DNA from 2 places in the Undibacterium sp. Ji22W genome. Region 2 is predicted to be linked to the other one. Evidence: predicted binding sites of a transcription regulator. Region 2 holds the regulator's gene; the other holds the start of a gene.
What was found. Region 2 encodes LexA, which represses DNA repair genes until DNA is damaged. Its sites were predicted from a motif close to ACTGTATNNNNATACAGT; they were not measured.
Positions count from the first base shown of each region.

Region 1 (15,999 bases), on a different contig from region 2:
AACTGTCAGTATGTTTGGCATCTTGGCCGCTGCTGGCGTGATCACGTCGAAAGAAGCGTTGGCGTATGACTTGCGCGCAGGATTTGATGCAAAGAGTTTATCTGAAGCTTTAAGCGTATTAGGTGGAACCGCTGTTGATAGCAAAGATATCACCATCACATCACCGGATATTGCGGAAAATGGTGCAGTGGTTCCAGTCTCGGTGAATACATCCATTCCTAACACAACCGAAATCTATATTTTCGTTGAAAAAAATCCTAACCCCTTAGCGGCAGTGTTCATGATTCCTGCAGAGACTGAGAGTACGGTGCAGACACGTTTGAAAATGGGCCAAAGTACAAACGTGTTGGTGGTCGTAAAAGCTGGAGGAAAACTGTTTAGCGCGACAAAAGAAACGAAGGTTACTTTGGGTGGTTGTGGCGGTTAATTTCTACAAAGATAAGAGCGTTTTATTACGCAAACAGTTTGGTAGCACACCATTGTATTCAAAATTAGTGCTCAACATTAATGAAGAAATAAGGAAAAAATCATGGCAGATCCAATGAAGATTCGCGCAAATCACAATAATGGCGTGACCGAAGTAAAAGTGCTCATGGCGCATCCGATGGAAGGTGGAATGCGTAAAGATGCGCAGGGTAAGCTTGTCCCTGCACACTTCATTAAAGAAGTGAAAGCGACACTTGGAAGTCGTGTCGTATTGCAATGCCTGTGGGGACAATCAGTGTCACAAAATCCCTATCTCGCGTTTAAGTTTAAAGGTGGCGCTAAAGGTGAGAAAGTTCAGGTGAACTGGGTCGACAATAAGGGTGACTCACGCACGGATGAAGCAACGATTGCCTAAGTAAATTAGTGCTAAAAATTGGCGTTTCACTTCTAGTGTTAATGACCTTTATGCGTTGGAATACCGGTTTTTCGGGTTTTTCTTTAATTATCATTGAAATGGATTTGCGATGAAAAAAACTTATGTTTACCTTTGCTTTGTGGTCCTATGCCAAATCACTTCTAATTTAAGCTTTGCCCAAACAGCATCGGATGAAATCGCGAAATACCGTGCCATGTTGGCTGATGGTAATCCGGCTGAATTGGTAGAAGGTCAGGGAGAAGTGTTGTGGGCGACTAAGCGCGGACCTAAAAATGCATCGTTGGAACAATGCGATTTTGGTAAAGGACCTGGCGTTATCAAAGGTGTCTACGCTGAAATGCCGCGTTACTTTGCTGACGTTGATAGTGTGATGGATTTCGAGTCGCGTCTGGTGCATTGTATGGTGACTTTGCAAGGGTTTAAACGTGAAGATGTCGTTAAAAAACCATTTTCTGCGCAGGGCGAACGGGCGACTGATTTGGAAGCATTGACTGCTTACGCAGTCGCTGAGTCGCGCGGTTCTCTGATCCGCGTACCGCAAAGTCACCCAAAAGAAAAAGCAGCCTTCGCGCGCGGTGAGAAAGCCTTTTTTTATCGCGGTGGCCCGTTTGATTTTAATTGTGCGTCTTGTCATGGCGCAGATGAAAAACGCATACGCTTGCAAGATTTGCCGAACCTACTCAATGGTGCACAAGCGCAAAAGGCGTTCGCGACTTGGCCTGCGTATCGCGTGAGCCAAGGTGCCGTCAGGACGATGCAATGGCGTCTGAACGATTGTTTCCGCCAACAACGGTTTCCTGATTTGAAATATGGCTCGTTGACGTCGATAGATTTGATCACTTATCTTGGAGTGATGGCGAAAGGTGGCTCGATGGATGCACCGGCTCTCAAGCGCTAAGCCTTGCTCCCTGATCGAAATCTATTAACTATATTCGAATAAAAAAGAGAAAAATCATGAAAAGACAATACAAGATTTCTGCATTGGTTGCCGTGATGTTGCTGTCAGCTTGCGCAACCGTAATTACCATGCCAGATGCGGCACAAGATCTCGCAAATTTCAAAGCCTCGTTTGCGGAAAAAGGTATCGCAAAATTAGATCGGCTCGAGCAATCTGATCTGCAAAAAAACTGCTCCGAATTTGCACGCACAGAAGTGCCCGCAGAGATTCGTACACGTCTGGAAAAAGCAGAATTGGATGCAGTGAAATTTCCGAGTGACGGAAAGTATCTAGGTGATTGGAAAGAGGGCGAAAAGATTGCGCAAAATGGTCGCGGTTTGCAGTTCTCGGACGACGTGAGTACGGTGAATGGCGGCAATTGCTATGCCTGCCATCAAATTTCGAAATCTGAAATCGCCTTCGGAAACATTGGCCCCAGCCTAGCGGAATACGGTAAATTGCGCGGCGGTCCGACCGAAGATATTGTGAAATATACTTGGACAAAATTGTTTAGCTCTCATGCATACAATGCCTGTTCCGTGATGCCACGCTATGGCGCGGCGGGCATACTCACAGAGAAACAAATGCAAGATGTCATGGCATTGCTACTTGATCCCAAGTCGCCAATTAATCAATAGAAAATACACTAATTTGTGGCCGCTTACCTACTAGCGACAATGGTAGCGAGTTCAAACAGCAAAAGCGAAAGCGGAAGAGATATTATGAGCATCAGTCGTCGGGAATTTCTGCAAGTATTAGCAGTTGCCAGCGCAGGTGGAATGGCGATCAGCAGTGAAGACGTACTGGCTGCACTGCCGGGTGCGAATGAGCGCATTTATCACCTGCCGAAATTTGGCAATGTGAGTGTGATGCACTTTACTGATTGTCACGCACAACTGATGCCAGTCTATTTTCGTGAACCGAATGTGAATTTGGGCGTGGCTGGCGCATTCGGAAAAGCACCACATCTGGTGGGAGAAAATCTACTTAAACATTTCGGCATCAAACCGCATACACCACAGGCACATGCATTTACCTGTCTCGATTTTGAACGTGCTGCCAAAACTTACGGTAAGGTCGGCGGTTTCGCCCATTTGGCAACACTCATTAAACAAGTGCGCGCCAGTCGTCCTAACGCGTTGCTATTAGATGGCGGCGACACATGGCAAGGGTCGGCCACCGCCTTGTGGACGAACGGTCAGGATATGGTAGATGCTTGCAAATTGCTGGGTGTGAATCTGATGAGTCCGCATTGGGAATTTACTTTAGGTGCTGCACGCGTTAAAGAAATTATTGATAAAGATTTTAAGGGGCAGATTAATTTTCTGGCGCAGAACGTCAAGACGACTGACTTTGGGGATCAGGTCTTTGAGCCTTATGTGATTCGCGAAATGAACGGTATCCCAGTGGCGATCATTGGCCAGGCATTTCCCTATACACCAATTGCGAATCCACGCTACATGGTGCCCGACTGGTCGTTTGGTATACAAGATGAAAATATGCAGAAAATGGTCGATGAAGCACGTCAAAAAGGTGCGCAGGCCGTGATTGTGTTGTCGCATAACGGGATGGACGTCGATCTGAAAATGGCATCCAAAGTGACAGGGATTGATGCGATTATGGGCGGTCATACGCATGACGGTATTCCAGTACCTAGCGTCGTGCACAATGCTAAAGGTCAGACCCTAGTAACGAACGCAGGTTCAAATGGCAAGTTCCTCGGCGTACTCGATTTGGATGTACGTGCTGGTAAAGTGCAGGGATTTAAGTATCGCCTGTTGCCAGTATTTTCTAATCTCCTGCCAGCCGATAAAGAAATGCAGGCATTGATTACGAAAGTGCGTGCACCGTATAAAGATAAGCTGGAAGAAAAGCTCGCTGTGAGCGAAGGTTTACTGTATCGCCGAGGTAATTTCAATGGCTCATGGGATCAGTTAATCGTTGACGCATTGATGGAAGTGAAAGGTGCAGAGATTGCCTTCTCACCAGGCTTCCGCTGGGGAACGTCGATTTTGCCAGGCCAAGTGATTACGCGTGAACATTTGATGGATCAAGTGGCGATTACTTATCCATCGACCACCCTAACTGAGATGACGGGTGAAACGATTAAGACGGTATTGGAAGACGTGTGCGATAACCTGTTTAATCCTGATCCTTATTTCCAGCAAGGCGGGGACATGGTGCGGGTTGGTGGTCTCGAATATTCGTGTACCCCCAACGCCAAAGCGGGTGCTCGCATCAATCACATGATGTTAAATGGCAAGGCTATTGAGGCAAACAAAACATACAAGGTTGCGAGTTGGGCACCCGTCGCCGAAGGCGTGCAAGGTGAACCGATTTGGGATGTGATGGAAACTTACTTTAAGTCACATAAAGTGATCAAGGCACGGAAACTGAATCAACCTAAAGTGATTGGTATGGATGGTAATCCGGGCTTGGTAGATTGATCACCAGTCGCACCAGTGTCGGTTCTAGTCCAATCATGTGGTGAAAAATTATGAATGTTCTTCCGCAACAAGTGCCAATGTTAAAAGATTTGCAGCAAGAATTTACGCAGATTGTCGACCACAAGATTCTACTAATTTTATTGCTGTCGCGTTCAGATTGCCACTTTTGTCACGAAGTAAGAATTAATTATTTATCGCCATTGGTAAGAAATTTTAGCAACAAAAAGCTTGTTATTCGCGAATTGCAAACAGATGTTGTGAACTCTTTGATAGGTCTGGACGGAAAGCAAATTTCAGTGAACGAATTACTGCGACAGCTGAAGGTGAATTTCTTTCCAACGGTTGTTTTTCTTGGAGCTAATTTGGAGATGTTAGCTGAGCCTCTGATTGGTCTAAATAATTCCGGATTTTATGGCGCTTATCTGGATCAGCGGATCACGATTGCGATGCAATCATTCCGAATTTAGTCGGTCTTCGGTGCCTGCTTTTTGTATGATGATGTGAGTTGAATGTGCGGCTATGGGAATGAGAAATGCCAAAAATAATGGAAAGTATTGAGCGATCATTCGCCCTTGGGTTGGTTGTCCTCGGAGCACTATTGTCGATGCCCGTTTGGGCGGGTTCCGCTATCGTTTTAACACCAATCAAAGTCTCTCCTCATGTCTACTATTTTCAAGGCGAATCAGGGGTAGCGAGCGCTGCAAACAAAGGCTTTATGTCGAATGCGGGGTTTGTGGTTACCTCTGATGGAGTCGTCGTCTATGATGCTCTCGCGACTCCGGCCTTAGGAATGGCGATGATCGCCGCCATAAAAAAAGTGACGAACCAGCCGATCAGAAAAGTCGTCGTCGGTCATTACCACGCAGATCATGTTTACGGCCTACAAGCGTTCAAAAAAGTGGGTGCAGAGTTGATCGCTCATGAAGGCGGTAAACTCTATTTAAATTCGGAATTGGCGCAATTACGTTTGGCGCAAAGAAAGGCGGAAATTTCCCCCTGGGTAGACGATAAAACGGTGATTCTGCCAGCGGACACTTGGTTGAACTTCGAAGACAAAAAGCCTTATAGGTTCGAATTGGGCGGAATTCGTTTTCAGATCATTGACAGTAGTGGCGCGCATTCCTCTGAAGATATTTTGTTATTTGTGGAAAACGATAAAGTCCTGTTCGCTGGAGATATTTATTTTTCAGGGCGGATTCCATTTGTTGGGAATGCAGATAGCCGGGTTTGGCTAAAAACCTTGGAGCGTTTGTTGGACGTCAAACCGCACGCTGTAATTCCGGGGCATGGTAGATATTCGACCAATACGGTTGAAGATCTCCAGTTAACCAAAATTTATTTGGAATATTTACGAGCAAAAATGGGCGGCGCGGTGCAGAATTTAGTCGGTTTTGAAGAAGCCTATCAACAAACCGACTGGTCGCGATTTGAGAATTTACCGGCCTTTAAGGCGGCTAATCGTCTCAACGCATTCGGTACCTATATTTTGATGGAAAAAGAAAGTCTAGAAAAATGAAGGATGTTTGAGGCGGGGATCAAATCAATGTTTTCCATCATCGTCATTATTCAAGCAGGTGGTGTGGACAATTTTTAATGAAGGAGTGGATATGAAAAACAGTTTTAAATGGTTGATTATTGCGTTGTTATCGTTGCTGACATTGACCGGTTTTGCTGCCGAGCGTGAGGAAAAAGTCATTTACCATATCAGCGATAGTGTGAACGCTGCAGCTGGCTTACGGAATGCCCGCAATCATCTGGATCAAAGTCCGAAAGCCAAGATCGTATTTGTGACACATGGCGCGGGGATAGATTTTTTGCTCGATGGCGCAATGGATAAAAATGGCAATCCATACGATATTTTGGTACAGGAATTGGCCGCGCGTAAAGTTGAGTTTCGCGTGTGTAATAACACCTTGGTTGGTCGGAAAATAGATAAATCAAAACTCTTGCCCGAGGCTAGTATCGTGCCTTCAGGCGTGGCCGAAGTGGCACGATTGCAGATTCATGAAGGGTATGCCTACCTGAAACCTTAATTGAAACCTTAATTGAAACCTTACTTGAAATCTTAATCACTAGATCATGCCGAAGTTGGGGCGCTTTGTTAGCGAAGTTTCGACGTAGCCTTCAGGAGTTTCTTATGAAATTAGGGAATTATAGGCAGCTCAATCTATTCGGCATGATGACGGCGCCAGGCTTGATGCTAACCTTTTTCGCTTTCGCGTCCCTACAAATTCAAGCGCAAGAACGCTTGTTCAAAAATGCCGACATCAATGCCGGCAAGGGCCTTCATGCAGAAAATAGTTGCAATACCTGTCACCAAAGGCTGAAGGGTAAGAACGAAAGAGATTTCTATACACGGTTCGATCGTAAAGTGAATACGCAAGAGAAGTTGGTTTCGCAGATTGCTTATTGCAGCACGCAGCTAAGTTTGAGTTTTTTTCCAGAAGATGAGTTGAATATCGCCGCCTTCTTAAATAATGCTTATTACAAATTGAAATAGATTCTTTGAGATAGGATTGATCGTGAATGTCGCAGGGTGGGTAGAACAATTCGGAGAACCTGCAGTGCTAGGAATTGGTGGCGCTTGTATCGGGCTGATGTTTGGTTTTTTTGCACAGCGCTCTAAATTTTGTTTGCGCGCCGCGGTGATCGAATTTTGGCATAGAAAATTTGGCGAAAAACTCGCGGTCTGGTTGTTAGCTTTTTCTACGGCAGTCGTTGTCATTCAACTGCTGATATTAAATCACATGGTCAATGTTAGTAATGCACGTCAATTGGCAACCACTGGGAGTATCTCTGGCGCATTAATCGGCGGGTTGTTATTTGGCGTAGGCATGATATTGACGCGTGGTTGTGCGAGTCGCTTGCTAATCTTATCGGCAAATGGAAATTTGCGCGCTTTGTTGTCTGGATTAGTTTTCGCCGTGGCAGCACAGGCATCTCTGTCAGGTGCACTTGCGCCATTGCGAAATACGATGAGTGCGTGGTGGACCGTATCTGGCGGCAGCGCACGCGATTTGTTGGCGGTCTTTGGCATAGGGCATTGGGGTGGTATTGGTTTTGGTCTGGTCTGGCTAGTTGCTGCCTTATTTTTTTCGGTGCGCAGCGGTGGGACTGTTTGGAAATGGATAGGTGGCATCGGTTCTGGGTTCGCCGTCGCATTAGCCTGGTGGTTCACTTACAGTGTCTCAATTAATTCATTTGAAATTGTTCCTTTACAGGGGCTGACATTTAGTGGGCCGTCTGCAGAATGGCTGATGCGAATACTTTCAGCGCCTGGAACATCAATTAACTTCGATTTTGGTATGCTTCCTGGCGTGTTCGTTGGTTCCTTCCTTGGTGCATGGTTAGGAAAGGACCTTAAATTGGAAGGTTTTAGAGATGGCTACAGCATGAGCCGTTACATCATTGGTGCGATCCTGATGGGTTTCGGTGCGATGTTAGCTGGTGGTTGCGCAGTCGGTGCTGGAATCACAGGGGGCTCTATTTTTGCGTTGACTGCGTGGCTGGCACTAGTTGGTATGTGGATTGGAGCAGGTATAACTGATCGCATTTTTGATTTCTCATCGTACGTTGACACCGCCACACCACGGCACGATAAGTTGGGCACGGAATTAACAGCGCCTTAGTAGGTCAATTTGGATTGAAATCCGCAATTGAAACGACAGGTTCTATGATTCAAATTTGCTCTGCTGACGTAATTTTTCAAGTTGTTGATATAGAGTTTCGGTATGTTCTGAAAACGCATGTCTGATGTTCGTACTCGGATCTCCTCGAAAGTTTTGCTGAGGATGTTTGGAGTGAAATTGTGCGCGTATTTTCACTTTTTCTAATTCCTCTGCAGTGAGTTCGATATTCCATAGCGATAACAGGGATTCCCACATCGCATTCGGTAAATCTTGATAGTTTAAAATGTGTAGCTGGTGATCTCTGTGCTCGCCCAATGCCCTTGTATAAAACTGGTCTAATACCCGCAGACAATAACCATCCTGATCGCCAGGAAACAAGTCAGTCTTATCCACTTCAATATTGCCCATATCAACAAAGGCGGGAATCATTTGTGGTCCACGCTGACGCTGATGTGATGCTAGCACTTGCTGCGGATCGCGATATAAGAACAGCATAGGAGTATGCGGAAAGGCTTGCCGGATAAAACTTAGCCTTCCTATATGCCAACTATCAAATTTAATGATGAAGTGGGTTTCGTCTTTGAAGCGCCTTTGTCCCAAAGTGGTAATTAAATGTTGAAAAATTTCGACATTCTCTTGTGTTTGCTGTTGATGTGTGCGAAAAAAACTGTCTATGACCGGTGGTTCTGAAAGAACAATGCAACGCGTTAAATGGCTGAGCATTTGAGTCAGTAATGTCGAACCGCACCGTGATACATGAAATATGAACGCGGTCGGCGCCACATGGTCTGTCACTTGCGTCAATGCACTAACGGGAGTCCTACAGACTCGCCGTAATTCCTGGGGTTGTGCGTTAAGGCTATTTTGGAAAAATGACTCGACGAAACGTTGATCGCCCATATCGCGCCAGTAAAGCTCATTTCCAAGCTCACTAAAGATGATTGGATACCAGCTTCTTAAGGATGTGAGTGATTCTGCATCGATTATTTTTCCTCGAACAAATGAACGCTCTTCAGCGGCAAAACCGTCATACGTTTGCATAAGTCTGCCTAATAAAAAAATAGAAATTTTAACATCTTATTTGGTGCGCTTATCGATGAGAAATTACGAACCGCCGTCGATAATGCCAACTGTTCAGTTGTAGGCAAAAAATGGAGAGGGCAAAGGACTATTTATGACAGTAATGTCGATGTTCTTTTAATGAAAACAACCAACATAAAACCAACGGTTAAAAAATATTTTAAAAGATGCTTGCACAAACCACTGATTTTTTATACAGTGTCGACATACAGTGATTTGAACAACCGTTTTAAGTGAGTTCAACACGTTGAATGGTATTTTAGTATCATCTGGCACTTAATTAAGCACCTAATGGAAGAAATCATGGACGATAGAAAATCTGATAACGGCACCGATAAAAGTAAAGCATTGGCTGCTGCACTTGCACAAATTGAAAAGCAATTCGGCAAAGGCTCTATTATGCGTTTGGCAGATGGTGCGACCGTAGAAGAAGTGCAGGTTGTCTCCACAGGTTCTTTGGGCTTGGATATTGCATTGGGCGTAGGTGGTTTGCCACGTGGTCGCGTGATTGAAATTTACGGTCCAGAGTCCTCAGGTAAGACAACGATGACACTGCAGGTGATTGCAGAGATGCAAAAACTAGGTGGTACTTGTGCGTTTATCGATGCGGAACATGCTTTAGATGTCGGATATGCGCAAAAATTGGGTGTTAATTTAAATGATCTGCTGATTTCTCAGCCAGATACAGGCGAGCAAGCATTGGAAATTACGGATGCTTTAGTACGTTCTGGTAGTGTTGATCTGATTGTTATCGACTCCGTTGCAGCGTTGACACCAAAAGCTGAAATTGAAGGTGATATGGGCGATTCATTGCCCGGCTTGCAGGCTCGATTGATGTCACAGGCTTTACGTAAATTAACGGGTAGTATCAATCGCACCAACACAACAGTCATTTTCATTAATCAAATTCGTATGAAAATTGGCGTAATGTTTGGTAGTCCAGAAACGACAACAGGCGGTAATGCGTTGAAATTTTATGCGTCTGTCCGCTTAGATATTCGTCGCACCGGTTCAATCAAAGCTGGTGATGAAGTAATTGGTAACGAAACCAAAGTGAAAGTCGTGAAAAATAAAGTCGCGCCTCCATTCAAAGAAGCGCATTTCGACATTCTTTATGGTGCAGGAACTTCACGCGAAGGTGAGATTCTGGATTTGGGTGCAGACTGCAAGATCGTTGAAAAATCAGGATCTTGGTATAGCTATAATGGTGAAAAAATTGGCCAAGGGAAAGATAACGCACGTAACTTCTTGATTGAACGTCCAGCATTGGCGTATGAGATTGAGAATAAAGTGCGTGCGCAATTGGGTGTACCACTGTTGCCAGCACTCGCTACAGAATAGCTGGGATGCAAGGCTCATAAAATCTTGGAGATATTGTGAGCACTGCAAAGAATAGATCACGGTAGTCTTAAGTCGATTTACTTGGTAACAGGTGGTCGACTTTTTTTATTTCTTTTTGGCTTTTATTATTTTCCTGATATTTGTATTTTTAGTTTCTTTTTTCATGCCAAGCGCTTTGTAATTTCCATCGATGATCAGACCCAAATTGAGTTTAAAAGGGCGTGCTTTGCGCTTTCTCTCTATGCGTGAGCACAGTCGCATAGAACTTGCTCGCAAGCTTTCTCCTTATGTGGAAGAGGAAGACGAGTTGAATTTGCTATTGAATTGGCTGGAAGAATCAAAGTTCCTTTCTGATCAACGCTTCTCGGAATCTCTGGTGCATAAACGTCAAGCTCGATTCGGAAATCAGAAAATTTTGGCGGAATTACAAAGTCATAATGTGAGTAAAGAAGATTTGTCTGACATTAAGCTTGAATTACAGGAAACCGAAATGCAAAGAGCTGTCGATGTTTTATGGCGTAAGTTCAGCACGCCGCCTGTGGATCACATGGAGAAGGGAAAGCAAATGCAATTTTTGGCTCAACGCGGCTTCTCCAGTCGTGCGATTAGTCATGCATTGCGTCAATCTCGTGAAGAGGATGCGTAGAAAAATTGCTTTCTCTTTATCGAAAAGGTATTTTCCGTGAACGGAATTGAATTTATGACATTTGAGAAAGCACAATATCTCGCTGCAACTCGCGAACATTGGTATTTTCAAGTAGTGGTTACATCAGATTGGTCTAACCAAAAAATAGAATTCATCCTTTAGCTGTGCTAGAATCCACAGGTTTTTTGCAATGCCGCAAGAGCGGCTGTGATCGTAGAAACTGCGAACACGCACGCAATTGTGGCTTTTTATGTTCGAATTGCCGCCAGCAGGCATGATGCCTCTTTTTAAATTGATGACTTTCTCTACCCCCTTATTCGGGTCTAATTTCCTTGTCCCAGTAGATGTTACTTACATGGGTAAGTTGATTTGTGGTCAAGCGGATCGTGTTTTTGCTCGTGCTAAGTTGATGCAAACAAAAATTTCCGAAACTCCCAAGTAATTATTAGATAAACGTGACCCCGATTTTGGCTGTTGCGTTTTTTTGTTTGGGGTAACGCTTTTGTTTTGCTGACTTAATAAGTTTTCGAATGCTCCATGCTGTAAAGTGTTTATAGAATTTCAGTTCTTTTTGTTTTACTTTTTAACTAATACCTCAGTGTCTGAAGGGAAGTCGTATGAAAATCCATGAGTATCAGGGTAAAGAAATCCTCCGTAAATACGGAGTGACCGTACCGCGCGGTATCCCATGCATGTCCGTTGAAGAAGCAGTCAAAGCTGCTGAAACTTTAGGCGGTCCAGTATGGGTAGTCAAAGCACAAATTCACGCCGGTGGCCGTGGTAAAGGTGGCGGCGTTAAAGTTGCTAAATCCATCGAGCAAGTACGCGAATACGCAGACGCGATCATGGGTATGCAATTGGTCACGCATCAAACGAGCCCAGAAGGTCAAAAAGTACGTCGCTTATTGATCGAAGAAGGCGCTGACATCAAGAAAGAACTGTACGTCAGTATGGTGACGGATCGTATCAGCCAACGCGTAGTATTGATGGCATCTTCTGAAGGCGGTATGGATATTGAGGAAGTGGCTGAATCACATCCAGAATTGATCCACTCTATCGCGATCGATCCAACAGCTGGCTTGCAAGACGCTGAAGCAGATGACATCTCCCGCAAAATCGGTGTGCCAGAAGGTTCTATCGAAGATGCACGTGTTCAGTTGAAAGGCTTGTACAAAGCTTTCATGGAAACAGATTGCTCTTTGGCTGAAATCAATCCTTTGATTTTGACTGGTTCTGGCAAAGTCATTGCTTTGGATGCTAAGTTCAACTTCGATGCGAATGCCTTGTTCCGTCAACCAGAAATCGTGGCTTACCGCGATTTGGACGAAGAAGATCCAGCTGAAATCGAAGCGTCTAAGTTTGACTTGGCTTACATCTCTCTCGACGGCAATATCGGTTGCTTGGTGAACGGTGCAGGCTTGGCGATGGCAACCATGGATACCATCAAGTTGTTCGGCGGCGAGCCAGCGAACTTCTTGGACGTAGGTGGTGGCGCGACAGCAGAGAAAGTCACTGAAGCATTTAAGATCATGTTGAAGAACCCAGGTTTGAAAGCAATCTTGGTTAATATCTTCGGCGGCATTATGCGTTGTGACGTGATTGCAGAAGGCGTTATCACTGCATCCAAAGCAGTGTCCTTGCAAGTACCTTTGGTGGTACGTATGAAAGGTACAAACGAAGAAATCGGCAAGCAAATGTTGGCTGACTCTGGTTTGCCTATCATCGCTGCAGACACGATGGAAGAAGCGGCACAGAAGGTTGTTGCCGCTGCTGCCGGTCAAGCTTAATTTTCGCAAGGAATCACTATGTCCATCCTGATTAATAAAGACACTAAAGTCATCACCCAAGGTATCACTGGCAAAACTGGCCAGTTCCATACACGTATGTGCCGCGATTACGCAAACGGTAAAAACTGTTTCGTCGCTGGTGTAAATCCTAAGAAAGCTGGCGAAGACTTCGAAGGCATTCCAATTTTCGCGAATGTTTCTGAAGCTAAAGCAGCAACTGGCGCAACAGTTTCTGTGATCTACGTTCCACCAGCAGGTGCAGCAGCTGCAATCTGGGAAGCCGTTGAAGCGGATCTCGATTTGGCGATCTGTATCACAGAAGGTATCCCCGTCCGTGACATGATGATGTTGAAAGACCGCATGGCAAAAGCAGGTAGCAAAACAAAATTGCTCGGCCCTAACTGCCCAGGTTTGATCACACCAGATGAAATTAAAATCGGCATTATGCCAGGTCACATCCACCGTAAAGGTCGTATCGGCGTGGTTTCCCGCTCTGGTACATTGACCTACGAAGCAGTTGGTCAATTGACAGCACTCGGCTTGGGTCAATCTTCTGCGGTTGGTATCGGTGGTGATCCAATCAATGGTTTGAAACATATCGACGTCATGCAGATGTTCAATGATGATCCAGATACAGACGCTGTGATCATGATCGGTGAAATCGGTGGTCCAGATGAAGCAAATGCTTCTTACTGGGTACGCGACAACATGAAGAAGCCAGTCGTTGGTTTCATCGCTGGTGTGACTGCGCCTCCAGGCAAACGTATGGGTCACGCAGGTGCTTTGATTTCTGGTGGTGCTGATACAGCGCAAGCGAAATTGGACATCATGGAAGAGTGCGGTATCAAAGCAACGAAGAACCCGTCTGAAATGGCGCGCCTGTTAAAGGCAATGCTGTAATTTCGATGTGATTTTTCATAAGAGAAAAGGGGGCTTTGGCTCCCTTTTTTTATGGCGCTACAGAAGCTCACATCGGTGTTGATGTTGTAGTTGCGCGATTGAAACACCAAAATTTCCACTCCAGGCTGATATTTCTCTCGGTTAATGGTAAGCTCAACAACTTCTGATTTGGTGATGTTTTTCATTCGCTTTAGCTATTGTCGATTTCATTTCGTCTAATTCATGCATTCACATACTGTTTTGGAGTTTGCCAGTCATACTGACACAGGTTTAGTCCGCAGTCATAATGAGGACGCAATTGTCATTTGCCCAGACGCCGGTTTAGCGATTCTGGCTGATGGTATGGGCGGCTACAACGCAGGCGAAGTGGCGAGTCAAATGAGTGTGGACTTGGTGAGTGGACAGATTCGGCAAAAGCAAGCGAATTCATGGATGCCTCGTATGCCTTGGCAATCATCTATGCCTGAGAAGTGGATACATGATGCAATTGTCTATGCTAATGAAAAAGTCATAGAGCTAGCGAATGCTAATCCCGATAATTTTGGAATGGGCACGACCATCGTCACTGCCCTTTGTCACCACGATAAGCTAGTGATAGGTCATGTTGGAGACTCTCGAGCCTATTTGTTTCGAGAAAATTATTTGGAACAGATTACGCGCGACCATTCGGTGTTGCAGGCACAAATTGATGCTGGCTTGATTTCCCCAGCTGATGCACATCTGTCACCGATTAAGAACCTCATTACACGTGCGGTTGGGTCACATGAAGAAATAGAAGTCGAAGTACATGACCATCAAATGAAACAAGATGATATCTTTGTTTTGTGTTCTGACGGTCTGAGCGATATGTTGGATCAGATTCACATTCAGACGGTATTGCGGGAACAATCAGCGGATTTGGATACTTGTTGCAAAACTTTGGTGTATCTGGCGAATCGACAAGGTGGATTTGACAACATATCCGTTGTTTTAATACGTGTGAAAGAATTGCGTGAGCGTGGCTTTATGGAGTATATTTTTGCTAGTTAAAAAACAAGCAATTTCCATTCTTATTTGATTTATTTTTTGTACCCAGTGGACATAATATGGCAAAAGTTGTGGTGACTTTTAATGGTCAGATTCAAAAAGAATTTAATATTGACCGTGCGCGTTTGAATATAGGGCGCCGACCTGGCAACGACTTGGTCTTAGATCATCTTGCAGTAAGTGGACGTCATGCGGCGATTGATACCACTTCTGAAGGTACGTTCATTTTGGATTTGGGTAGCACAAATGGTACCTCGGTGAATGGGCAACCAATCAAGAAGCATTTGCTGCAAAACGACGATGTGATTGAACTGGGTAAATATCAATTGAAGTTCGTGGTCGAAGTCGACAACTATCAAATTTCGCCTGATGAGACTTTGAAAGTTGGCAAAATTAGAGTGCTTAACGGCGCGAACGCCAGTAAAGAGATGGTTCTTTCCAAGCCTGTAACCACGCTGGGTAGTCCAGGTATTCTGGTGGTGTCAATTGCGCGAGACGGAAATCGCTTTAAAATTACCTTCGTAGAAGGGAAGGTATTTCCAAAAATCAATGGTGAAGCAATTGACGCGCGCCCACGTATTCTGGCGCATGGCGATGAAATCGACCTGTCAGGAACAAAGATGGAATTTCAACTGAATTAGTATGAGAACTGCCTAATTGGCAAAATTATAAAGAAAGTGGCAGCGAGGTTTTTACATAAACCTCGCTTTTTTTATGGGAGTTCAGTTTGTTGTGAGTGCGTCGCCGTTACTCGCGTCGATGACAACAAAAAGTTTGTTGGACCTGGTTTTTAAAGGACAAAACAATACTTTTTTGCCTTGCTTTTCAAAATCCTGACGAATACTTTCTAGTTGAATTTTACTTGTGTCATCCAGATTTTGTTGTGATAGCTCTTTGCTAGCGGCAAGGACTTGGCCTTTGATGTGAGCGTAATCAACGTAGTACTGCGGAAGATTTTCTATCCCCATATTTCCCAGTCCTGCGAATAGTATTTCCTCGCGCTTTTGCTGGGAGTCAGGTAGTTGGGTGCCAACAAATTGAGGACCAAGTTGCGGTAGTTGTTTAAATTTTTCTACGGTCACTTTGGCAATATCACTATCTTCAATTTCATTCGCTTTGACTAACACGAATTGTTTCTCGACAAAAGCCAGATAGACAGGGCGCACTGTGTACAATGACCAAACGCCATAGCCGAGGAATAATAACTGGCAAATTAAAACCGTGGTGACATCAAATTTTAATGATTTCTTTTTTGGATTAAATATCACTAGCATGATTAAAGGGCCTAAGACCAGATCAACCAAGATTAGGATCTTTAATAGTTCTAATCCATTTGCCACTTCA
Region 1 is NZ_JBMPOU010000003.1:670,722-686,720, forward strand. Features, by position in the region: gene soxY (thiosulfate oxidation carrier protein SoxY) at 1-427, shown strand, start outside; gene soxZ (thiosulfate oxidation carrier complex protein SoxZ) at 530-841, shown strand; gene soxA (sulfur oxidation c-type cytochrome SoxA) at 951-1,760, shown strand; gene soxX (sulfur oxidation c-type cytochrome SoxX) at 1,817-2,437, shown strand; gene soxB (thiosulfohydrolase SoxB) at 2,522-4,246, shown strand; gene ACO0KW_RS15440 (hypothetical protein) at 4,324-4,713, shown strand; gene ACO0KW_RS15445 (MBL fold metallo-hydrolase) at 4,779-5,762, shown strand; gene ACO0KW_RS15450 (DsrE family protein) at 5,854-6,279, shown strand; gene ACO0KW_RS15455 (hypothetical protein) at 6,384-6,746, shown strand; gene ACO0KW_RS15460 (YeeE/YedE family protein) at 6,769-7,875, shown strand; gene ACO0KW_RS15465 (hypothetical protein) at 7,918-8,916, opposite strand; gene recA (recombinase RecA) at 9,259-10,296, shown strand; gene recX (recombination regulator RecX) at 10,487-10,942, shown strand; gene sucC (ADP-forming succinate--CoA ligase subunit beta) at 11,545-12,729, shown strand; gene sucD (succinate--CoA ligase subunit alpha) at 12,748-13,629, shown strand; gene ACO0KW_RS15490 (Stp1/IreP family PP2C-type Ser/Thr phosphatase) at 13,852-14,658, shown strand; gene ACO0KW_RS15495 (FHA domain-containing protein) at 14,715-15,296, shown strand; gene tfpZ (TfpX/TfpZ family type IV pilin accessory protein) at 15,378-15,999, opposite strand, start outside.
Region 1: the regulator LexA is predicted to act here: its motif matches at 9,138-9,155, upstream of recA (recombinase RecA).

Region 2 (15,999 bases):
AAAGGGCATGCAAAATTTCGCGGCTGGTGTTCTTCAACAAATTGTCATTCTTCTCGGACGAAAAATTGAGGGAATGGTTTGTAGCTCCAATGAGGACAGCAATTCCAGCAATGTAGCCGAATTCAATATCATTGCCGGAAGCTATAGTTTTACGTCATTGATTGAACAAAAGGTATTGAATATTGATGTGCCTGAAATTCTTGAAATGATTCAGGAAAGTCTTGACACAAAAAAGAGCACACACCGCTCCTCGGCGACAGTCTTGTTTTTTGAAAATTTAGGACAACGTAGCGTTTGCGTATTTCTGCAAACTCCACTCAATGAACTAGATAAGCGCTTGATAGAAGTATTTTGTAGCAACGTCGCGGTCGGTCTCAACAATGTCATGTTGACCTCTCGATTACATAAATATGCCTACTTTGATCCGCTGACTGGTTTGGCTAATAGGCTAAAACTCCTTCAGACATTAAATGAAACGCTTATTTCGTCTGACAAAGCAAAAACTGTCCTTTCGTTGATCGACATTGATCATTTTGCTGAAACAAACGATGCGTTAGGCCACCAATTCGGCGATCTACTGCTCTGTGCCGTCGCCAGACGATTACTGACACAATTTGGCACAAATTGTCATCTAGCACGAGTTGGCGGTGACACTTTTGCGTTGCTAGGACACGAAGACTTAGTTAATCCAGACAATATTTCGGGCGTATTTCAACTGCCATTTAATGTAGATCAGCAAGACGTGCAGTTATCTTCAACCATCGGATTGGTACGACTCGGAAATTATGAAGGTGGAAGTTCAGACGCCTTAAAAGACACCAATATTGCCTTGAAACGTGCAAAATCACATCAGCGCGCTTCTTTCAGCTATTTCACTTTGGATATGGGTGTCGAAATTCGTGAGCGCGTTCGCATGATGCACGCTTTGCGTGCGGCATTTGAAAATGAAAGACTTTTTGTCGTTTACCAACCTCAAATTGACATGCGCACTGAACGAGCCGTCGGAGCGGAGGCGTTGCTACGCTGGAAAACTGAAGATGGTCAATTTGTACCACCAGATCAGTTTATTCCAATTGCGGAATACTCAGGTTTGATCGTTGATATTGGCGAATGGGTTTTACGCAGTGCTTGTTTCGAATTAGTGGCATTGCATAAATTAGGTTTTAGCGATTTCAAGATGGCAATTAATGTATCGCAAGCACAATTTTCTCACCCCTTATTTTTACAAAGTTTGGAGAGCGCTTTGCTCGATACGCAAGCACCAGCACAATGCGTAGAACTTGAAATTACAGAGTCGATGGCGATGACCGACCCTGAATTATTAATTCGAACTTTGCACCATATTAAACGCCTTGGGGCACAAGTATCTATTGACGATTTTGGTACTGGATTTTCATCACTTAGCCACCTACAAAAATTAAATGTTGATAAGCTGAAAATTGATCGTGCATTTGTTAATGAAATTGGTGACAAATCAAGTGACGGCAGTATCGCAAAAATGATTGTTCAATTAAGTCAAAGTCTCAATATCAAAGTTATTGCTGAAGGGGTAGAAACTGAACAACAAGCCGATACGCTCATGTCGTATGGTTGTCATCTTGCACAAGGCTATCTCTATGCAAGACCGTTAACGAGAGAAGACTTACGACTCTGGCTTTCTAAAAAATGAAGCGGGAGCAGCAATAACTACTTTTCAGGCGGAACGAAAAACTCCTATATCCAGTGCGCGATCATAAGTTCGTAGGTCAATAATTAGTGATTCATGATGCAAACCGAGTTGCCTTAATTTGACGAGAACAATTCTTTACAAATTAGACTCTGACCTATGCAACAAAAATTGAACGGGCAATTCTTCAATCTACACCTACAATCTGACGGCTCATCGCAATTTCCCCCAAGCACTACCCTCTTTCCATTACAGTGCAAACAAGACGCAAATCACATGTGATACGGCGAATAATTCCTGCTGAAATTTGCAATAACCAAGAAATGACTGATCGCCATGGATCCAAAAACAATTGAAACACTCAAGCTGATCATGCGCAATACTTTGACCTGGCTCAATATCGCCTTCGACAAAACGGCGACGTGGGTTAGTAAACTATCATGGTGGAAATTCTTTTTATTTGCTGTGCTTCTGTTAGCATCCGCAGATATTATTCAAAATACGTTCTTCTCACCTGACGAAACCAAGCAAGTCAAAAAAGTAGTAAAGAACAATAAGAAAAACACACCCGCATCAAACAATAGTATTGCCATCGATGACAAAAAAATTGAAATCGACAATACCGGTATCCGCATTAAAACTCCTGAGAAAAGCGGTAGTAACAAGCGCGTTGACATCAACAGTGCTGGCTGGCAAGTCGTTGATGAAAATCAAGAAAATATTGCATCAAAAGTAGAATCTGCGGTCAGTAGCTTACCTGAAACTAGTAAGGGGTCAGAGCTCCCTGGGATTACTTTTGGTAAGGACGACGTACATATCAAGCTCCCAAAGGAATTGGCTCGAGAAATTCGTACTGAGATGGAACGTGCAGCGGCAGATGCTGCCGCAGAGGCGACCGACGAAGAAAAGACAAAATCATCACGCTGGTTTCAAAATTTTGTACTTCTATTAGTATTTGGTCTGTTCGGTATGAAAGCCCTGCTTGGTGGCAAAGTACGTGCCGAAGAGCAAGCCAAACAAGCGAACGCAACAGCAGAACGCGAATCTTTATTACGACAAGTCAGCGAAGCGCAAATGCAAATGATGCAAGCGCAGGTAGAACCACATTTCTTGTTCAATACGTTAGCCTCTGTCGAATTTCTAATTGAAACCGATCCTCCACGAGCAGCAAAGATGCAAAGAAGTCTGATAGCCTACTTGCGCGCGGTGCTGCCACAAATGCGAGAGAACGCAACAAAAACGAATTTAGGACGTGAAGCTGACATGGTAAAGGCTTACCTTGAACTCTTAAAAATGCGCATGGAAGAACGCTTGAATATTGACTTCATTATGCCGGACAATTTACGCAAAGCCAGTTTCCCCCCGATGATGTTGCAGTCACTAGTAGAAAATTCTATCAAACACGGTTTGGAAGTCAAAACTGAGGGTGGCACTCTGCAATTTCGCGCGGAGCTGATGCAAGACAAATTACGTGTCACAGTGAGTGATGACGGCTTGGGATTCGGAGCGGTGCCAAGCAACGGCACTGGCTTGGGTTTGCAAAATATTCGTGAACGATTAAAACTAATTTACAAAGATAAAGCACAAATGGTAATTTCCCCTAACCAACCAAGTGGTGTCTGCGTTACCATAGAGATACCTTACGAAATTGCCAAATAAAAAATTTCAGAACAAGACTATTTGAGAGAAAAATATGCCCACCGCTATTATCGCTGACGATGAAAGACTGATGCGTGATCAGTTACGCCTGAGACTACAGCAAGTCTGGCCAGAATTGGAAATATTAGATGAAGCTAAGAACGGCGAAGAAGCGATTCAGTTAGTTGAAACGCTCAAACCAGATCTGGCATTTTTGGATATTCGCATGCCTGCAAAAACTGGATTAGAAGCTGCAAAAGAAATAGGCACCAAGGCACATATTGTATTTATTACGGCATATGATCAATATGCAGTAGAAGCTTTTGATCAAGGCGCTGTCGATTACGTGTTAAAGCCAGCAGATACAGAACGCTTGGCAAAAACAGTAGATCGGCTAAAAATACGATTAAACACGGCGACCGAACCGAACGACATGAGCAATATGCTCGCGCAATTAGCTAAGCAATTAGGAATAGCACCCAAGCCAAATTATTTACAGTGGATACAAGCGTCGATCGGTCAAGAACTTCGCCTTATTCCGGTTGAAGATATTCTTTTTTTCCAGTCCGATGAGAAATATACGCGGGTACAGACTGCCAGCTATGAAGCTTTAATTCGCAAGCCAGTACGTGATTTGGCAGAAGAATTAGACCCACACTTATTCTGGCAAATTCATCGCTCAACCTTAGTTAATTCAAAGGCGATTTCAGGCGTTGTGCGGGACATGCGTGGACGGCATTTAGTGCAAATCAAAGGATTAACTGAGAAACTCGAAGTAAGCCGCAGTTTCGTACATTTGTTTAAGCAAATGTAACGCTTATCCAATATCGCAGCCAGCAAGCGTTGGCTAAAAAAAATCCCAGACCAATCGCCTGGGATTTTTCTTTTTATGAGAACGAATTACAGAATTTTAGTACCTACCCACCACGAAATCGCGGCGACAAATGCTGATGCAGGTATAGTCAAAACCCAAGCCCAAACAATATTACCTGCAACCCCCCAACGTACTGCGGACATTTTTTGAGAAGATCCAACACCCACAATAGCACCAGTAATGGTATGTGTCGTGGAGACTGGTATGCCTGAAATATTAGCAAATAGCAAAGTTAAGGCACCTGCACTTTCAGCACAAAATCCACCAACTGGTTTCAATTTTGTGATTTTTTGCCCCATGGTCTTAACAATACGCCATCCACCGAACAAAGTACCTAATCCAATCGCGGCATAGCACGAGTAAACGACCCACAACGGTGGCAACGGATCTGCAGGATTTGAATATCCCGCAGCAATGAGTAACATCCAAATAATCGCCATCGTTTTTTGTGCATCATTTCCGCCATGTCCCAAACTAAAGGCAGATGCGGAGACCAACTGCAATCGACGAAACCATTTATCAACTTTCAGAGGCGTCGATTTAACGAATATCCACGACACGACCAACATCATCAGTGCACCCAAAACAAAACCCAACAAAGGAGAAAGAACAATAAACAAAATGATCTTGTACAAGCCAGTTCCAATCAAAGCACCAGTGCCTTCTTTCGCCACCGCAGCACCAATTAAACCACCAATGAGCGCGTGAGATGATGAAGATGGGATCCCAAAGTACCAAGTGACGAGATTCCAGAAAATAGCACCAACTAAGGCACCGAAAATCACATATTGATCAATGATGGTAGGATCGATCGTTCCTTTACCTATTGTCTTCGCAACGGACAAATTAAATACAAAAAACGCCAATACATTAAATAAAGCAGCCATTGCCACTGCTTGCCCCGGCTTCAAAACACCGGTGGAGACCACGGTTGCAATCGCATTCGCTGCATCGTGAAAACCATTCATAAAATCAAACAATAATGCCAAGGTCACCAACAGAATGATGACATATAGACTTATATGCATAGTAAATTCTTTCGTGAACTCGCTCTATTTAGAGCAAGCAAAAATATTCAAAAAAAGATATAGGTGAAAACTACGCGTTTTCAACAATGATGCCTTCAATGATATTTGCCACGTCTTCACAACGATCCGTCACCGTTTCGAGAATTTCGTAGATCGCTTTTAATTTAATCAAGTTACGAACGTCTGGCTCATCACGGAACAACTTTGACATCGCTGCGCGCATCACGTGATCGGCATCGGATTCAAGACGATCGATTTCTTCGCAAATAGTCAAAATTTGACGTGAATTATCCATATTATGCAAAAGTGCGACCGCATCTTTGACCTTCAATGCACAAGCCAAGCAAAGCTCAGCCAAGCGCTGCGCTTCAGGCGTAATTTCCCGAATATCATATAAAGAAATTGTTTGTGCCGCATCTTCGAGCAAATCCAAGATGTCGTCCATTTTAGTAATCAACTTATGGATATCATCACGATCAATTGGTGTAATGAAAGTCTTATGCAACAATTCAATCGCCGCATATGTCACTGCATCAGCTTGCTTTTCGATACCTTCGATCGCGTGGACCCGAATTTCCAAGTCATCGAAATTAGTCATCAAAGCGACCATCTCTTTTGAACCTTTCACACACAATTCAGCGTGCTGATTAAAAAGATCAAAAAATTTACCCTCGGTGGGCATTAATCGTCCAAACATTTTTATTTCCCTGAAAATAGAAAATTTTTATAATAAGCCTCTGCACACCAAAGACCCGGAGTGCGGAGATCATCTGACTTAGTGATTACTGCAAAAAACCATAAAAAAATACTTAAAACAATTACATTGCCACTATTCATTGTCGCTATAGACGGATAGGGAACCAATGTAATTATCAAATTTAGTGTACTCCCCCAAGAAGCTTAAACGAACACTTCCAATAGGACCATTACGCTGTTTACCGATAATGATTTCAGCGGTACCTTTATCTGGCGAATCGGGGTTGTAAACCTGATCACGATAGATAAATAAAATCACGTCAGCATCCTGTTCGATCGCGCCAGATTCACGTAAATCAGACATGACCGGACGTTTGTTCGGTCTCTGTTCGAGCGAGCGATTCAACTGAGACAATGCGATCACAGGACAACCCAATTCTTTCGCCAAACCCTTCATACTTCGAGAAATTTCAGAGATTTCTGTCGCGCGATTCTCACCGCCAGAGTTCCCCGACATCAACTGCAAGTAATCAATAATAATCAGGCCTAATTTACCGCATTGGCGCGATAAACGACGTGAACGGGCGCGCAATTCAATCGAACTCAGCGCCGGTGTTTCATCAATATAGAACTGTGCTTCGTTCATCTTTTGAATAGCATATGTCAAGCGCGGCCAATCCTCATCAATCAAGCGACCAGTACGCAAACGATGTTGGTCGAGCTTACCAACCGAACCTAGCATACGCATCGCCAACTGAGCGCCACCCATCTCCATCGAAAACACAGCTACTGGCAGCCCACTATCAATTGCAACATTCTCACCGATATTGATAGAGAAAGCCGTTTTACCCATCGATGGACGACCAGCAACAATAATCAAATCACCAGGCTGCAAACCAGACGTCATACGATCTAAGTCGACGAAGCCAGTAGGCACGCCAGTAATGTCACTGGTGTGATCACGGTTATACAGTTCATCAATCCGTTCTACCACTTGAGTTAACAAGGGTTGAATAGCCTGAAAACCCTGTGCCCCACGCGATCCTTCTTCAGCAATCGCGAAAATTTTTGCTTCTGCCTCGTCGAGCATTTGCTTAACCTCTTTGCCCTGAGGATTCAGCGCCTGCCCAGCAATTTCATCAGCTGCCGTAATCAACTTACGCAATACACCACGATCGCGAACAATTTCTGCATAACGACGAATATTCGCCGCCGATGGCGTATTCTGCGCTAATGCGTTCAGATAAGTTAATCCACCAGCATCATCCGCTTTACCGGCAGCATTCAAATAATCAAATACTGTAATCACATCCGCCGGACGTGAAGAGTTAATCAGTTTAACGATAGATTGAAAAATCAAACGATGGTCGAAGCGATAAAAGTCATCTTCACCAATAAAATCAGCGATCCTATCCCACGCAGCATTATCCAGCAACAACCCACCTAAAACAGATTGCTCTGCTTCGATTGAATGAGGAGGAACGCGGAGTGAGTCTAACTGAGGATCGGGAGCATGTTTCATGGTGCGCATTATACCTTTTTATTCGAACGCAAAAAAAGAAGAAATGAGACAATCCTCGCATCCAAATGTGTGACTTTTTAGATTGAATAATGGATACATAAGTTATTTTAACAACATCAATCCACACATAAAAAAAGCCGGGAAAACCCGGCTTTTTTGCTCTCGAAAGAACTAAAACTTAAGCGTGCTCGCCCAATACGGCAACGATCACATCAACCACAACATCAGTGTGCAATGCCACTGAAACTGAGTGATCACCCGTTGTTTTCAAAGGACCTGCTGGCAAGCGAACTTGCGCCTTCTCAACTGCGAAACCTTGTTTCGCCAACGCTTCAGCGATATCGAAGTTTGTTACAGAACCAAACAAACGACCATCTACACCTGCTTTTTGGGAAATTTGAACTGTCAAACCGCTCAATTTTTCGCCTTGTGCTTGTGCTTCAGCCAATTTAGCTGCTGCTGCTTTTTCCAACTCAGCGCGTTTCGCTTCGAATTCAGCGATCGCAGCTGCTGTTGCACGACGAGCGATACGTTGTGGAATCAAGAAGTTACGAGCGTAACCATCTTTAACACGAACTACATCACCCAAGTTGCCGAGATTAACGACTTTATCCATCAAAATAACTTGCATATTTTTCTCCTAATTTCCGTCGTCAATTACGCTGTGTGCAAATCAGTGTAAGGCAACAACGCGAGATAGCGTGCGCGCTTAACTGCTGTGTCAACTTGACGTTGATACAAAGCTTTAGTACCAGTCAAACGTGCTGGCATGATTTTGCCGTTTTCTTGGATAAAATCTTTTAATGTATCGATGTCTTTGTAGTCAACTGCGGCTACATGACCCGCTGAGAAGCGGCAGAATTTTTTACGCTTGAACAAAGGATTTTGTTGCTGACGCTTTTGTTTTAATTTGCTTTTATCAAATTTTTTACCGAATGCCATTTTTGGCTCCTAATCTAGTAAATTTGTTTCGTTTGGCGACTCAATTTCAGCTTTCTGAAACTCAGTCACATGAAAAACGAGACTTTTGCTGTTGCGGTTCTTGCGTGCTAAAAAGCCTGTAAAAATCATAGAAACGCCCAACTCTATCTCCAAGAATCGCTTTGAAATTTCACCTGCTGCAATAGCTGGAACTTCAAATTCAACTTGGCGCTGACCGCCTGCTTGCTCTTGCTTAGAATCGTGAATCAAAGTTGCAGTGGCGATGGGTATTCCCGCAGGGGTATAACGCAACACCGATTTTTCGACAACTGTGGCTACGACTTTAAGTTGATTCACAAGTTTGTTTTTACTTTGTTTTTTTACAGCTTCTTACACGCTCTTAGTTAAAACTATTAAGCTGCAGGCGCTTCAACACGTTGTGCCTTAGCAGAATCTTCTTTCTGCACAGACTTCATCATTGGAGAAGGCGCTGTTTCCGCTTTTTTCAATTTAACTGTGAGGTGGCGCAATACGGCATCATTAAATTTGAATGCTGTTTCCAACTCAAGCAAAGTTTCAGCGTCGCACTCAATATTCATGCAAACATAATGAGCTTTAGCTAATTTTTGAATCATGTAAGCCAACTGACGACGGCCCCAATCTTCAACGCGGTGCACTTGGCCGCCACGTGTAGTTACGCTAGCTTTGTAGCGTTCGATCATTGCAGGAACTTGCTCGCTTTGATCGGGATGTACGATAAATACGATTTCATAATGACGCATAAATTCTCCTTGTGGACAATAATAAAGCCTGCCTCGGCGTCAAGACGAGTGCAGGAAGAGGACAGCCCACGATGATAACGCACTTCTGACTGACAATCAAGCTTCTAGCACGATCATCGGATTTAAAATTGCTAACTAAGTGATTTAATCACTCGAAAATTGAGTATTAGCTGCTAATTTAAAACAAAGTACAAAAAAAATACAAAATGACTTGCATTCAGTCATTTACTGTATAAAAATACAGTCTGCTTATATATACAGTTCATTCGCAAACACCGATAAGATTTACCCAGACATATTCAGGATCATCATGTTAAAGCTCACTGCTCGCCAGGAACAAATTCTCAATCTCATCAAAGATGCGATCCAAAATACAGGCTTTCCGCCGACTCGAGCTGAAATTGCCAATGAATTAGGCTTTCGCTCAACCAATGCCGCAGAAGAACACCTGCAAGCCTTGGCGCGTAAAGGCGTCATTGAGATCGCAGCGGGCACCTCACGCGGGATTCGCCTACTGGATTCAGAACTAACAAACTCAATGCCAAGTGCGCAAATGGCGCTACGACATCCAACTTTTATGCAGTTAAGCTTGCCACTTGTTGGTCGCGTGGCAGCAGGCTCACCTATTTTAGCAACAGAACATGTGGAGGCAACCTATCAGGTTGACCCATCATTATTTTCTGCCAAACCAGATTTTTTGCTCCGCGTGCGTGGATTATCAATGCGTGATTTTGGCATCATGGATGGCGATTTGCTGGCAGTCAAAAAAACTGACAGTGCCCGCAATGGCCAAATTGTGGTAGCCAGAATAAGCGACGAGGTGACTGTCAAACGGTACATGAAAACATCGACTGGCATTGAACTGCTGCCAGAAAATCCAGATTTTTCTCCTATCATCATCAATGAAAATGAGAACGATTTTGCCTTGGAAGGTCTGGCAGTTGGATTGATGCGCAGCTGGTAAACCGCAGTTACAAGATTGCGGGGCGACACCAATGTACAGCGCTCCGACTAAAAACTTTGAGATTTAGAATATCATTCTCACAAAAAAATGCCCGATGAATTTATCGGGCATTTTTTTATTCGGATTAACAATACAAATCAATGTTTGATAGTTGAAGTGTCGGCACTTGGATCTGCCTTCGCTACTGCAGGCAACGCCATTTCCTCTTCAGTCAATGGCACAGGCTGTCGCTCCAAGGCAATTTCCAACACTTTATCAATCCAACGAACTGGAATAATCTCCAGTTTATTTTTGACGTTATCGGGAATTTCCGTCAAATCCTTCGCATTTTCTTCTGGAATCAAAACCGTCTTGATTCCCCCGCGATGTGCTGCTAACAATTTTTCCTTCAAGCCACCGATCGGCAACACTTCGCCGCGTAAGGTAATTTCACCTGTCATCGCCACATCCGCACGCACTGGAATGCCGGTAAAGATAGATACCATTGCCGTAGTCATTGCAATACCGGCCGACGGGCCGTCTTTCGGCGTTGCACCCTCAGGCACATGAATATGTACGTCGGTTTTTTCAAACACATCTGCTTTGATGCCCAAACGTGCGGCTCTGCTACGAACAACGGTACGGGCAGCCTCAATCGACTCCTTCATGACATCGCCGAGTGTACCGGTACGAATCGTCGCACCTTTACCGGGCATTGAAACAGCTTCAATCGTCAACAAATCCCCACCAACTTCGGTCCATGCCAAACCGACGACTTGACCGACCTGATTTTCTTTTGTTGCGACACCAAAATCATAGCGACGCACACCTAAGAATTTATCCAGATTTTTCGAAGTAATCGTAGCTTTTTTCTCACTCTTCTTAAGCAATAACATCTTCACCACTTTACGGCAAATCTTAGAGATTTCACGCTCAAGCGAACGCACACCGGCCTCACGTGTGTAATAACGAATGATGTCGCGGATTGCAGATTCAGAAACCGAAATTTCCTCATCTTTGAGACCGTTATTTTTCACTTGTTTAGGCAATAAATAACGTAGTGCAATACTAGCTTTTTCGTCTTCGGTATAACCAGACAATCGAATCACTTCCATCCTATCCAACAGAGGCGCAGGAATGTTATACGAGTTCGAAGTTGCTACAAACATGACATCAGATAAATCAAAATCTACCTCGATGTAATGATCAGAAAAAGTGTGATTCTGCTCGGGATCTAAAACCTCCAATAAGGCTGATGAGGGATCCCCACGGAAATCCGCGCCCATCTTATCTACTTCATCCAACAAAAATAAAGGATTTCGCACACCCGCTTTTGACAAGCTCTGCAAAATCTTACCTGGCATGGATCCAATGTAAGTACGACGGTGACCACGAATTTCAGCCTCATCACGTACACCACCCAATGCCATACGAACAAATTTGCGATTAGTAGCACGCGCAATGGATTGTCCGAGCGATGTCTTGCCCACGCCTGGAGGACCAACCAAACACAAGATTGGTGCTTTCAATTTATCAACACGTTGCTGAACGGCAAGATATTCCAAAATGCGTTCTTTGACCTTGTCCAAGCCGTAGTGATCATCGCTCAACACTTTTTCTGCATTACTCAAATCATTATTCACTTTGGATTTTTTCTTCCAAGGCAAGTTCACAATGGTGTCAATGTAATTGCGCACAACGGTAGCTTCAGCTGACATCGGTGACATCATCTTGAGTTTTTTTAACTCATTCATTGCCTTATCGCGCGCTTCCTTAGGCATTTTTGCTGCTGTGATTTTCTTTTCAAGTTCGTCGATATCAGCGCCGTCTTCCCCTTCTCCCAGCTCTTTTTGAATCGCTTTAACCTGCTCATTCAAATAGTACTCGCGCTGGGATTTCTCCATCTGACGCTTAACCCGCCCACGGATTCTTTTTTCCACCTGAAGAATATCCAATTCACCCTCAAGCTGACCAAGTAGATGTTCGAGACGCTTAGCTACGCTGAAAATCTCCAAAATTACTTGCTTCTGCTCTAGCTTCAAAGGCAAATGAGCTGCGATTGTATCGGCCAAACGGCCAGCATCATCGATACCTGATAGCGAAGCTAAGATTTCTGGCGGAATCTTTTTATTTAATTTAACGTATTGATCGAATTGCTGCACGATTGCGCGGCGCATGGCTTCAACTTCAGCATCTTCGCCGTCTTCTGGCGCAATTGGTGTCAAGTCGGCGATAAAATGTGACTCAGAATCAGTAATTTTATGAATTCGAGCGCGTTGTGCCCCCTCGACCAATACCTTTACTGTACCGTCAGGTAATTTCAGCATCTGCAAAATATTTGCTATACAACCAATTTCATAAATATCTTCAGCAGATGGCTCATCTTTGGCCGCCGCTTTTTGTGCCGCCAGCATAATGCTCTTGCCCTGCTCCATCGCAGCTTCTAATGCCTTGATAGATTTTGGACGACCGACAAATAATGGGATCACCATGTGTGGGAATACCACGACATCGCGCAAAGGCAATAATGGTAATTCTGTACGTTCAGTAATTGTGGAAGTTGTCATGGCGCACCTTTTAAAAAAAACTTTCAGTAACTAGATTGGCGCACTAGGCCAAAACTCAAGCCCGTCATCCTAAAAAAACAATAAAAAAAGCCACTCAGAGAAATTCCCTGGGTAGCTTTTCGATTGAAGCTAAAAATCTCTATTGTTTGGATAAATTGTACTGCTTATTCTTGTGAATCACAGGGAAAACTCTGTGATTCACAAAAACTTTCCGAAAATTTGCAACAGTGCAATTTAAGCGCCTGCTACTTTAGGTTGCTCATCGTAAATTAATAGCGGCTTGCCGCCATTATTGATCGTATTTTCGTCAATTACCACCTTAGAAACATTTTTTTCACTTGGCAGTTCAAACATGATATCCAGCAGCGCATGCTCCAAAATTGAACGTAAACCACGCGCGCCAGTTTTACGCGCAATCGCCTTCTTAGCAATTGCCTGCAAAGCGGAAGGACGAATTTCTAATTCACAACCTTCCATTTCTAGCAATTTCGCATATTGCTTAATTAATGCATTTTTTGGTTCGACTAGAATTTGAATTAAGGCAGTCTCGTCTAACTCCATCAGAGTCGCGATCACCGGCAAACGCCCAACCAATTCAGGAATAATGCCGAACTTGATTAAATCTTGAGGCTCAGCATCTAAAATCACTTCGCTCGCGCTGCGCTGGCTTTCGCTCTTCACACTTGCAGCAAAACCGATTCCACTCTTTTCAGAGCGATCAGAAATAATTTTTGCCAAACCATCAAACGCACCACCACAAATAAACATAATGTTCGTCGTATCGATTTGAATAAAATCTTGATTTGGGTGCTTACGCCCACCTTGAGGCGGAACAGAGGCCATTGTACCTTCAATTAGTTTCAACAATGCTTGCTGCACACCTTCACCCGAGACATCACGTGTAATGGAAGGATTCTCAGCTTTGCGTGAAATTTTGTCGATCTCATCGATATATACAATGCCTTTTTGCGCACGCTCAACTTCGTAATTGCAGTTTTGCAATAATTTTTGAATGATGTTTTCGACGTCTTCGCCGACATATCCAGCTTCAGTCAAGGTTGTTGCATCTGCGATGACAAATGGCACATTCAGCATACGCGCTAAAGTTTGTGCAAGCAGTGTCTTACCAGAGCCTGTAGGTCCGACTAGCAAGATATTACTCTTCGCCAATTCAACGTCATCCTTCTTCCCAAGATGCTTGAGACGCTTGTAATGGTTATACACCGCAACGGCCAAAATACGCTTGGCTTTTTCCTGGCCAATGACATACTGGTCGAGCAACTCCGTGATTTCAACGGGAGTGGGCAAATCACTTTTTGCGGAGGCGATTGGCTCAAGCGCATTCATTTCATCACGAATAATATCGTTACAAAGGTCGATGCACTCATCGCAAATAAAGACTGAGGGGCCGGCAATTAATTTTTTTACTTCATGCTGGCTCTTGCCACAAAAAGAGCAATAAAGTAATTTTTCGCCTGAGGTACTTTTCTTATCTGACATAATACTTTTTAATAATTTTAACGAAGTAGTCTATGACCGTTATATTACTGCAAAAAAACGAATCCTCACTGCAATACTCGATACAAAGCAAAGGTTTTTTCACGCTGAGTGATCAACTATTGGCATAGAAAATAAAAAAACGCCCGCACCAGATAGATGCGGGCGTTTTCACTAAAACCCAAATAAAATATTAAACGCGATGCGTCAATACTTTATCAATCAAACCGTATTCAGCCGCTGTCTCAGCAGACATAAAGTTATCACGATCCGTATCTTTTGCGATTTGGTCGATACTTTGCCCTGTCTTCTCAGCCAAAATACCATTCAAACGTTCACGCAAGTACAAAATTTCACGAGCTTGAATTTCAATATCAGATGCTTGGCCTTGTGCACCACCCAAGGGTTGATGAATCATGATGCGCGAATTTGGCAAAGAAAAACGCTTACCTTTAGCGCCGGCAGCCAATAAGAATGCACCCATCGAAGCTGCTAACCCAGTGCACAATGTCGACACGTCAGGCTTGATAAACTGCATCGTATCAAAAATCGCCATGCCGGCTGAAACCGAGCCACCAGGAGAATTAATGTAAAGCGAAATATCCTTATCTGGATTTTCACTTTCCAAAAACAACAACTGAGCCACGATTAAATTGGCTGCCTGATCATTCACGGGTCCAACCAGAAAGATCACACGCTCCTTGAGCAAACGGGAGTAAATATCATAGGCACGCTCTCCACGCCCACTTTGCTCAACGACCATTGGCACCATGCCAAGCATATTTGTTTCTAAACCAGAGTTATGAATGATGCCTGTCATGAATTATCCTATCTTATTGTGCTGCGTTATTACCCATCAGTTCGTCGAATGGCAAAACTGAATCACTCACTTTTGCCTTGCCCAACACATAGTTGACGACGTTTTCTTCTAAAACAAGGGCTTCAACTTCAGCCAAACGATTACGATCACTATAGTAGTACTTCACAACTTGCTGTGGATCTTCGTAGCTTTGCGCAAAATCTTCAACTTGAGCTTTGATTTGATCAGCAGTCGCCTGCAATTGATTTGCTTTGACTAATTCAGCCAAAATCAAACCTAAACGTACACGACGTTCAGCTTGCGCAGTAAACAATTCTGTTGGAAATGGAACACCTTGCACGTTCATACCGCGCTGCGCCATATCCTGACGTGTCATTTCAGACAAACGCTCTGCGTCTTGTTCGATCAACGCTTTCGGCGCATCAAATTCGACCGCTTTTACCAATGCATCCATCACACTGTCTTTGGTTTTTGCTTTGACTCGACCTTTAACTTCACGTTCGAGGTTTTCTTTGATGTCATTGCGCATTTTAGACAAATCGCCATCTTCCACGCCCAACATCTTCGCAAATTCCGCATCAACCGCTGGCAGGTGAGCCCATTCCAACTTTGTCAGTGTGACTGTGAATTCGGCTGTTTTGCCTGCGACATCCTTGCTATGATAGTCTTCTGGAAATGCCAGCGGAAACACTTTCGAATCGCCGACTTTCAAACCCAATGTTGCAGCTTCAAATTCTGGCAACATACGGCCTTCGCCCAATACAAATGCAAAACCTTCTGCTTTTCCGCCTGCAAACTCGACGCCATCCAAAGTACCGGTAAAATCAACCGTAGCACGATCACCGGTTTGGGCTGACAAATCAGCACCTCCGTCGCCGTGTGCACTTTGCTCACCTTTGACATGGAAATGCACACGTTGTTTGCGCAAAATATCGATAGTCTTGTCAATTTCAGCGTCAGTTACATCGGTTTTAACCTGAGTAACTTCAACGCCAGACAACTCACCAATAACGACTTCTGGATATACTTCAAAAGTAGCATCAAA
Region 2 is NZ_JBMPOU010000004.1:23,582-39,580, forward strand. Features, by position in the region: gene ACO0KW_RS17715 (bifunctional diguanylate cyclase/phosphodiesterase) at 1-1,669, shown strand, start outside; gene ACO0KW_RS17720 (sensor histidine kinase) at 2,003-3,325, shown strand; gene ACO0KW_RS17725 (LytR/AlgR family response regulator transcription factor) at 3,360-4,118, shown strand; gene ACO0KW_RS17730 (inorganic phosphate transporter) at 4,205-5,206, opposite strand; gene ACO0KW_RS17735 (DUF47 domain-containing protein) at 5,277-5,903, opposite strand; gene ACO0KW_RS17740 (replicative DNA helicase) at 6,036-7,424, opposite strand; gene rplI (50S ribosomal protein L9) at 7,603-8,055, opposite strand; gene rpsR (30S ribosomal protein S18) at 8,082-8,366, opposite strand; gene priB (primosomal replication protein N) at 8,376-8,702, opposite strand; gene rpsF (30S ribosomal protein S6) at 8,759-9,127, opposite strand; gene lexA (transcriptional repressor LexA) at 9,438-10,091, shown strand; gene lon (endopeptidase La) at 10,229-12,637, opposite strand; gene clpX (ATP-dependent Clp protease ATP-binding subunit ClpX) at 12,872-14,137, opposite strand; gene clpP (ATP-dependent Clp endopeptidase proteolytic subunit ClpP) at 14,328-14,954, opposite strand; gene tig (trigger factor) at 14,968-15,999, opposite strand, start outside.